Regions from separate parts of the Kitasatospora sp. NPDC101183 genome, predicted to be linked through region 2. Evidence: riboswitches for the same ligand, from Rfam matches in the RefSeq annotation. Region 2 holds a riboswitch; the other holds the start of a gene.
What was found. A riboswitch is a leader RNA that binds a small molecule or an ion and turns the genes downstream of it on or off. The one in region 2 is predicted to bind cyclic di-AMP.

Region 1 (4,527 bases), on a different contig from region 2:
GCACGCCCCGGTGCACCGCACCACGCTGCCGAGCGGGGTCGAGGCCTGGCTGGTGACGAGGTACGCGGACGCCCGCCAGGCGCTCGCGGACGGACGGCTGTCGAAGAACCCGGCGCACCACAGCGAACAGGCGCACCGCACCGGCCGGGTGGGCATCCCGGGTGAGCGGCAGGCGGACCTGATGACCCACCTGCTGAACATCGACCCGCCGGACCACACCCGGCTGCGCCGCCTGGTGTCCAAGGCGTTCACCCCGCGCCGGGTGGCCGAGTTCGAGCCGAGGGTGCAGCAGCTCACCGACCGGCTGATCGACGGCTTCGCGCAGCGCGGATCGGCGGACCTCATCCACGAGTTCGCCTTCCCGCTCCCCATCTACGCGATCTGCGACCTGCTCGGCGTGCCGCCCGAGGACCAGGACGACCTGCGGGACTGGGCCGGTGCGATGATCCGCCACCACGGCGGCCAACGCGGCGGCGTGGGGCGGGCGGTGAAGAAGATCCGCGCCTACCTGCTGGAGCTGATCCACCGCAAGCGCGCCGACCTCGGGGACGACCTGATCTCCGGCCTGATCCGGGCGAGCGACCACGGCGAGCACCTGACGGAGAACGAGGCCGCCGCGATGGCCTTCATCCTCCTCTTCGCCGGGTTCGAGACCACGATCAACCTGATCGGGAACGGGGCCTACGCCCTGTTCCGCAACCCGGATCAGCGCCGGCTGCTCCAGGAGTCGGTGGCCCGCGGCGAGAGCGCCCTGCTGGAGACGGGGATCGAGGAACTCCTGCGCTACGACGGGCCGGTGGAGCTGGCGACCTGGCGGTTCGCGACCGAGCCGCTGTCGATCGGCGGGGTGTCCGTTCCGGTGGGGGACCCGGTGCTGGTGGTGCTCGCGGCGGCCGACCGCGACCCGGCGAGGTTCTCGGACGAGAACACCCTCGACCTGGCCCGGGCCGACAACCCCCACCTGGGCTTCGGGCACGGCATCCACTACTGCATCGGCGCCCCGCTGGCCCGCCTGGAGGGCCGCGCGGCGCTGGCCACGCTGCTCTCCCGGCTGCCCGACGTACGGCTGGCGGAGGAGCCGGAGAACCTGCGCTGGCGCGGCGGTCTGATCATGCGTGGACTGCGGGAACTGCCGGTCGAATTCAGCCCGGAAATCCGCTCCCCGCACGCGGTTCCGGCCACTCCCTGACGTCCTTCGAGACACCGACACGCTGACGGGGCGTCGCCGGCAGCCTGTCGATCGGGGTGTGAACACGCATCAAATCGGACAAACCGGCGCCGTGCGTAGGCGAGCGACCACTGGCCGTGATTTCTGTGTGATATCGGCGAGATGAGCTTGTGATCGAGCTGATGATCTGTCTAGTCTCCGTGGAGTTCGCAGCTGCGGACCCCGAACGCGGAACGCCGAATCCTGCCCGCCGCGCCACGGGAAACCGACCAGAACCCTGGGCAGGGGCGGGGGACCCAGGTTTGTTGCCGTCCCCACGGCTTGGGGTGAAGCCGCCCGCGCGGAGCCGACTCCGCGTCACGGCGGCCGGGCCACCTCCCGGTCCGAACCCGACAGCTCACCTCGCAGGCGTGCGGAGAGGGACCTCTTCATGCTGCTCGTTGGATCTGGCCGTCACCGTCGTCGCACCCAGGCCGAGAAGGTCATCGCCGTCGCCGGTGTGGCCGGCGTCGGACTCGCACTGCCGCTCCTCACCGCCACCGGCGCCTCCGCGGCCCCCGCCTCCACCTGGGACGCCGTCGCCCAGTGCGAGAGCGGCGGCAACTGGAGCATCAACACCGGCAACGGCTTCTACGGCGGCCTGCAGTTCACCTCCAGCACCTGGAAGGCGTACGGCGGCACCTCCTACGCCGCGCAGGCCAACCAGGCCAGCAAGGGCCAGCAGATCGCCGTCGCCGAGAAGGTGCTCGCCTCCCAGGGCCCCGGCGCCTGGCCCGTCTGCTCCCAGAAGGCCGGCCTGAGCAAGGGCGGCCCGGCCGCCTCCGTCGACACCTCCTCGGACACCAAGGCCCAGTCCGCGCCCAAGGCCCAGAAGCAGGCCCAGAAGCCCGTCCAGCAGCAGGCCCAGAAGCCGGCGCAGGAGAAGCCCGCCCAGTCGTACGCCCCGAAGCACGCGGCCCCGAAGGCGGCCGAGAAGCCCGCCGCGCAGTCGTACGCTCCCAAGCACGCCGCCCCGCAGGCCGCCGCGCCCAAGGCTGGGGACTACACCGTGCGCTCCGGTGACACCCTGTCGACCATCGCTGCCGCCCAGGGCGTCTCCGGCGGCTGGCAGTCGCTGTACTCCGGCAACCGCGCCACCGTGGGCGGCGACCCGGACCTGATCCTCCCGGGCCAGGTGCTGCACCTCGGCTGAGCCGACCGGACGTCAGAGGGGCCGGCCGGCAGGGCCGGCCCCTTCGTCCGCGTTCGCCCGGGATCGGGCTGCCGACCCGGGGCGCCCAGGTGAACTACCGGTGGGTAGCACGGCCACACGCTGAGACGGGACCGAGGCCGACGTGGCCGTGGAGGCCCGGGCGGTTAGGCTCTGGTCGTAACGACTCCGCAATCCTCCCGCCGACATCACCACCCCGGTCGGCCGGGACCTGCTTCCGCAAGGAGATGCCACGTGCCGTCCATCGATGTCGTCGTAGCCCGTGAGATCCTCGACAGCCGCGGCAACCCCACGGTCGAGGTCGAGGTCGGCCTCGACGACGGCAGCACCGGCCGTGCCGCCGTTCCGTCCGGTGCCTCCACCGGCGCCTTCGAGGCGCTCGAGCTGCGCGACGGTGACAAGAACCGCTACTTCGGCAAGGGCGTGGAGAAGGCCGTCCTGGCCGTCATCGAGCAGATCGGCCCGGAGCTGGTCGGCTACGACGCCACCGAGCAGCGCCTGATCGACCAGGCCATGCTCGACCTGGACGCCACCCCGGACAAGTCCTCGCTCGGTGCCAACGCCATCCTGGGCGTCTCCCTGGCCGTCGCGCACGCCGCCTCCGAGGCCAGCGACCTGCCGCTGTTCCGCTACCTGGGCGGCCCGAACGCGCACGTCCTGCCCGTCCCGATGATGAACATCCTCAACGGCGGCTCGCACGCGGACTCCAACGTCGACATCCAGGAGTTCATGATCGCCCCGATCGGCGCGGAGTCCTTCTCCGAGGCCGTCCGCTGGGGCGTCGAGGTCTACCACACCCTCAAGGGCGTGCTGAAGGAGCGCGGCCTGTCCACCGGCCTCGGCGACGAGGGCGGCTTCGCCCCCGACCTGGACAGCAACCGCGAGGCCCTGGACCTCATCGTCGAGGCCATCCAGAAGGCCGGCTACGAGCCCGGCCGCGACGTGGCCCTGGCCCTGGACGTCGCCGCCTCCGAGTTCTTCGAGGACGGCGCCTACCAGTTCGAGGGCAAGGCCCTCACCTCGGCCGAGCTCATCGAGTACTACGCCGAGCTGGTCGACGCCTACCCGCTGGTCTCCATCGAGGACCCGCTGGACGAGTCGGACTGGGACGGCTGGAAGGCCATGACCGTCAAGCTGGGCGACAAGGTCCAGATCGTCGGCGACGACCTGTTCGTCACCAACCCGCAGCGCCTGGCCCGCGGCATCGAGACCGGCACCGCCAACGCCCTGCTGGTCAAGGTCAACCAGATCGGCTCGCTGACCGAGACCCTGGACGCCGTCGAGCTGGCCCAGCGCAACGGCTACCGCTGCATGATGTCGCACCGCTCCGGCGAGACCGAGGACGTCACCATCGCCGACCTGGCCGTCGCCACCAACTGCGGCCAGATCAAGACCGGCGCCCCGGCCCGCTCCGAGCGCGTCGCCAAGTACAACCAGCTGCTGCGCATCGAGGAGATCCTCGACGACGCCGCCGAGTACGCCGGCCGCGGCGCCTTCCCGCGGTTCCGCTCCGCGGACCAGTAAGCACAGTCGCTCTGCGGAGTAACCAGCACAGTCGCGCCGCCGAGTAACACGTACAGCCTGACCGGTGCCCCGCCGTTCACCCCGTAGGGTGGTCGGCGGGGCACCGTCGCGACCAGGAGGGGACAGCGCAGATGGCAGGCTGGAGGATCCCGGGCTTGGCGGCCCGGCCTCGGTTCACGAGCCGGGCGACCGTCCTCGTCCTGGTGCTCTGCTCACTGGTGGCGATCCTCGCGTACCCCACGCGGCAGTTCATCTCCCAGCGCGCCGAGATCTCCGCCCAGCGGGCGAAGGCCGACCACGCCCGCCAGCAGGTCGAGCAGCTGCGCCGGGACAAGGCCCGCTGGCAGGACCCGGAGTACGTCAAGGCGCAGGCCCGGGCCCGGCTGCACTTCGCGGTGCCGGGGGAGACCCCGTACATCGCGGTGGACCCGGCCGGGCAGGCCACCGACCGGCCGTCCTCGGCCGCCACGCCCTCGGGGGGCACGGCGGCCGGCGCGGTGAAGGCCGCCAAGCCCTGGTACACCGGCATCTGGGACTCCGTGGACGCGGCCGACACCGCCGCTGCCGCACCCGCCGCCGTTCCTGCCGCACCCCGTCCGACCACATCGCCATCCGCTGGAGACAC
Region 2 (4,527 bases):
GGAGTGCCAGGGGGCGCCGGGAGCGGCGACGGTGACGGCCGCCATGCCCGTCCAGCCCGCCGGGTCGGCCTCCAGCAGCTGCGCGAACTGGGCTTCGGTGGCGGGCAGTTCGAGCAGCACCCGGCCCGGCCAGCCGCCGCCCCAGAGTTCGCTCACGGCGGGGACGGCGCGGTCGCCGAGCGCGGCCAGGGCGGCCGGGTCGGGCCCGCCGTCGAGGCCGAGCACCAGGCAGTGCGCCCCGGCGGCGGTCCGCAGGGCGCCCAGGTCCCACAGCGGCGGCGGCCCGCCCGCCCGCTCCTCGCTCCGTACGGTCCAGCCCGCCCCGGCCGCCTCCAGCTCGATCCGGCGCGGGTACACCACCGGCTGGTCGTCGTACCCGGCGATCCGCACCGCCAGGTCGGCGGAGACGGTGAGCCGCCCCGGCCCGGCCGGCGCCGAGAGGACGAGGTTGCGGTACGCGGCCCCGACCGGCGCGGGCAGCGCCGCCGCCCGGGCCGCCAGCAGCGACTCCACCTCGGCCCGCCGCCCGTCCGCGCGCGGGAGGGGCACCGCGGGGGCGGCCGGCGGCAGGGAGAGCTGGGCCAGCCCGGCGGCGGCGAGCAGCAACGCGCCGCGCCGGGATATGGGGGGAGGCGGGACGCTCAGAGCCGGACCACCCCGGAGACGGGCATCGCGTTGACGCTCTCGTACCGCACCCTGGCGCCCGGGTACGGGGCGTGCACGATCACCCCGCCGCCGGCGTACATGCCGACGTGGTGCATGTCCCGGTAGAAGATCACCAGGTCTCCCGGCCGCGCTTCGGAGAGGCTGATCCGCTGCCCGGCGTACGCCTGGGCCTGCGAGGTCCGCGGCAGGGTCACTCCGGCCTGCCGCCAGCTGTAGTACATCAGACCGGAGCAGTCGAACGCACGGGGTCCCGCGGAACCGTAGACGTACGGGGAGCCGATCATCCGCACCGCGGCGGCCAGCGCGGCCGCTCCGCGCTCGGAGGCGGGCGGGGCGTCGCCGAGGTCGAGCCGGTCGGTGCCCCGGGTGGCGCGCTGCTCGGCGTCCCGGGCGTCCTGGGCGGTCATCCGCGCGCGCTCGCCCGCGCTGAGGCTGTTGAGCAGCTTCTGCGCCTTGGCCAGGCGCTGCTGGATGTCCTGCTTGCTGTCGGCCAGGGTGCGGCGGGTCTGCTCCAGCGCCTCCAGCTTGGCGGCGGCCTCGGTGCGCCGCTGGTCGAGCCGGCGCTGACGGGTGACCACCTCGTGCAGCGTCTCCTGCTGGCGGGTGGCGGCCTGGTCGAGCGTGCGGGCCCGGGAGAGGTAGCCCTCCGGGTCGCTGGAGAGCATCAGCTGGGCGGTCCTGGCCATCCCGCCGCCCCGGTACTCGGCTCCGGCCACGGCGGCGAGGTCGCCGCGCAGCTCGTTGAGCTGGTCCTGCGCGGTGGCGATCTCGCCCTGGAGGACGGTGGTCTCGCCCTGGAGGCGCTTCTGGGCCTCCTGCGCGGCGTTGTACTTCTCCGAGGCCTGCTCGGCCTCGTCGTACAGCTGCTCGACCTGGGACTTGACGTCCTTGCGGCTGGGCCCGTCCGGGCTTCCGGGGGCGGCCTGGGCGCCGCCCGCGGCGGTGACGCCGATGGCGGTGGTGGCGGCCGCGGTCAGCACCAGCGCACGGGCGAGCAGTCGGGAACGGCGGTGCACGGGCATGACGGCTGCGACTCCGATCCTGCGGCGCGGGCCCCGCCGCCGCCCGGAACGGGCGGCCCTGGAGCGGGAGTCCGGTGGCAGACGTTAGCGAGTCCGGGCAATCGAGTCCAAACCCCTACCAGCCCGAATATTCACCCCTGAATCAGACATCAGAGCGAGCCGCCGACAAAGCCGCAGGCCCGGCCTCCCGCGAGGGGAGGCCGGGCCTGGAGGAACCGGACGGGATCAGACCCGCACGACGGACGCCAGCGGCATGTTGGAGACCGCCTCGTAGCGCACCGAGGCACCCGGCTTGGGCGCGTGCAGCACCTGGCCGTTGCCGGCGTAGATGCCGACGTGGTGGGCGTCGCCGTAGAAGATCAGCACGTCGCCGGGCTGCGCCACGGAGAGGTCGCTGCCGATCCGGGTGCCGGCGTGGGCCTGCTCCTGCGAGGTGCGCGGCAGCGACACGCCGGCCTGGTTGAACGCCCACTGCACCAGACCCGAGCAGTCGAACGAGCCGGGGCCGGTGGCGCCGTAGACGTACGGGCTGCCGAGCTTGGAGGCCGCGTACGACAGGGCGGCGGCGCCGTGCGAGCTGCCGGGGGCGACGGAGACCGGGGCGGCGACGTCGCTGCTGCGGCTGCTGTCGCGCGAGGCGCGGTCGGCGGCGGGCGGGGCGGCCTTCGTCGCCTCGGCCTGCGCCTTGGCGGCTGCGGCAGCGTCGGCCGCGCGCATCTCCTCGCGCTGCTTCTCGGTCAGCGTGTTGAGGAGGTCCTGGGCGGCCTTGAGCTTGCCCTGGATGTCGTCCTTGTCCGCCTTGAGCTGCTTGGTGGTGGCGTCGAGCTCGGTGAGCTTGCCCTGGGCCTCACCGCGCGCCTGGTCCAGCTGGCGCTGCTCGCCCTGGAGCTCCTTGAGCTGCCCCTTCTGGGTGCTGCTCACCTGGTTCAGCTGGCCGGCCTGGTTGAGGAAGCTGTCCGGGCTGGAGTTGAACATCAGCTGGACGGTCGGGGATATGCCGCCGTTGCGGTACTGCTCCCCGGCGACCTCGGCGAGACCGCCCTGCAGGTCCGTCACCTTCGACTGCTGCCGGGCGACCTGGTCCTGGAGGTCCGAGACCTGCTTCTGCAGCGTCTGCTGCTTCTCCTGCGAGGCGTTGTACTTCTCGCTCGCCTGCTCGGCCTGCTCGTTGAGCTTGTCGACCTGACCCTTGACCTGGTCCAGGGTGGGCTGCGGGTCGGCGTGGGCGCCGGTCTGCGCGGAGAGCGCGACGGCCGCGGCGGCGACACCGGTCAGGATCGAGACGCGAGTGCGCCCGGCGGGCTTGGGACGACGATGGGACGCCACGAAGGCGGGCTCCTTCTTCACGTCCGCCTACCGGGTGAGCTGACGGGTTCGGGCCGGAAGCACCCTACGACGCCTCACGGCCGTTCCACCGGCCGACCTGGCGCCGATTCACCCCGGAGGAACATGGTTCCCCGGCTCCGTTCCACAGCGCCCCCGGTTACTGGGCTCCCCTGTCGGACAGTCGTACCGACCTGCCCCGCTGCTTCGCGAACTCGGCGGGAACCACCGCCGCCACCCAGGCTGGGCGATCGACAGTGCGGTGGTTCGGAGCACGACCCTAGTAACTGAACCGTGATCGGTTCAAATCCTTGTCAGAAAAAAGACGGAAGATTACCCAAGTTCTTTTGTGAAAATGACCGAAGGTGATCACATCCATACGCATAGCTGATCTGATTTCACGAATCAGCCATCGGACGGTCAAAAACGAACACCACCCCCGAGGAGACGGGGGTGGTGCGAGTCACAGGGCCCGCAGGGCCCGTCCCGGCGTGTCGGGACGTCAGACCCGGCGGATCGTGTTGATCGGCATCGCGTCGGCCTTCATCACCTTCACCACGTCACCGGTGTGCGGCGCGTGGACCACCATGCCGTTGCCGATGTACATCCCGACGTGGTGCCGGTCGGGGCCGTAGACCACCAGGTCGCCCGGCTGGGCCTGGTCCAGCGAGGGCACCCGGGTACCGACGTTGCCCTGCTCCTGCGAGGTGCGCGGCAGCGAGATGCCGGCCTGGCCGTACGCCCAGACCATCAGGCCCGAGCAGTCGAAGGTGTTCGGCCCGGTCGAGCCCCACACGTACGGGGAGCCCTGCTTGCCCATCGCCTTGGACACGGCCACGCCCGCATAGCCGCTCGCCTGCGGCAGCGGGCCGAGGTCCGCGCGGTCCGAGCCGCGCGAGGCGCGGTCGGCGGCGGCCTGCTGGGCCTTCAGCGCGGCGCGGTCGGAGGCGCTGAGCGAGTTCAGCAGGTCCTGCGCGGACTTGAGCTTGGCGTTGACGTCCGCCTTGGCCTGGTTGAGGTCCTTGGTGGTGGTGTCCAGCGAGGTCAGGACGGCGGCCGCCTCGGCCTTCTCCTGGTCCAGCTTGCGCTGCTGCTCCAGCAGCCCCTTGAGGGCCTCGCTCTGGCTGGCGGTGGCCTGCTGGACGCTGGACGCCTTCTGCAGGTAGCCGGACGGGTCGGAGGAGAGCATCAGCTGGACGGACGGGTCGATGCCGCCGGTGCGGTACTGCTCGCCCGCCACCCCGGCCAGACCGGTCTGCAGCTGGGTCATCTGCTCCTGGCTGCGGGCCACCTGGTCCTGGAGGGTCGCGGCCTGCTTGCGCAGCTGGTCGGCCCGCTCCTTGGCGCCGTTGTACTTCTCGGCCGCCTGCTCCTGCTCCTCCTGGAGCTTGTCGATCTGCGCCTTGACATCTTCCTTGTTCGGCTGGGGCGCGGCGTGCGCGGCCACCTGGGCCGAGAGGGCGACCGCGGTCGCAGCGGCAGCGGTGAACACGGAGACCCGCGCGCGACTCGGCTG

Region 1: another riboswitch for cyclic di-AMP. It lies ahead of ACIRRS_RS12510 (transglycosylase family protein); the one in region 2 lies ahead of ACIRRS_RS23635 (NlpC/P60 family protein).

What each region holds. Positions count from the first base shown of each region.
Region 1 covers NZ_JBIWOW010000007.1:354,761-359,287, forward strand. Annotated here, with positions in the region: gene ACIRRS_RS12505 (cytochrome P450) at 1-1,189, shown strand, start outside; cyclic di-AMP (ydaO/yuaA leader) riboswitch at 1,426-1,593, shown strand; gene ACIRRS_RS12510 (transglycosylase family protein) at 1,599-2,360, shown strand; gene eno (phosphopyruvate hydratase) at 2,613-3,902, shown strand; gene ACIRRS_RS12520 (septum formation initiator family protein) at 4,058-4,527, shown strand, end outside; gene ACIRRS_RS12525 (DUF501 domain-containing protein) at 4,518-4,527, shown strand, end outside.
Region 2 covers NZ_JBIWOW010000016.1:178,701-183,227, reverse strand. Annotated here, with positions in the region: gene ACIRRS_RS23645 (hypothetical protein) at 1-606, opposite strand, end outside; gene ACIRRS_RS23640 (NlpC/P60 family protein) at 642-1,688, opposite strand; gene ACIRRS_RS23635 (NlpC/P60 family protein) at 1,914-3,014, opposite strand; cyclic di-AMP (ydaO/yuaA leader) riboswitch at 3,025-3,174, opposite strand; gene ACIRRS_RS23630 (NlpC/P60 family protein) at 3,514-4,527, opposite strand, start outside.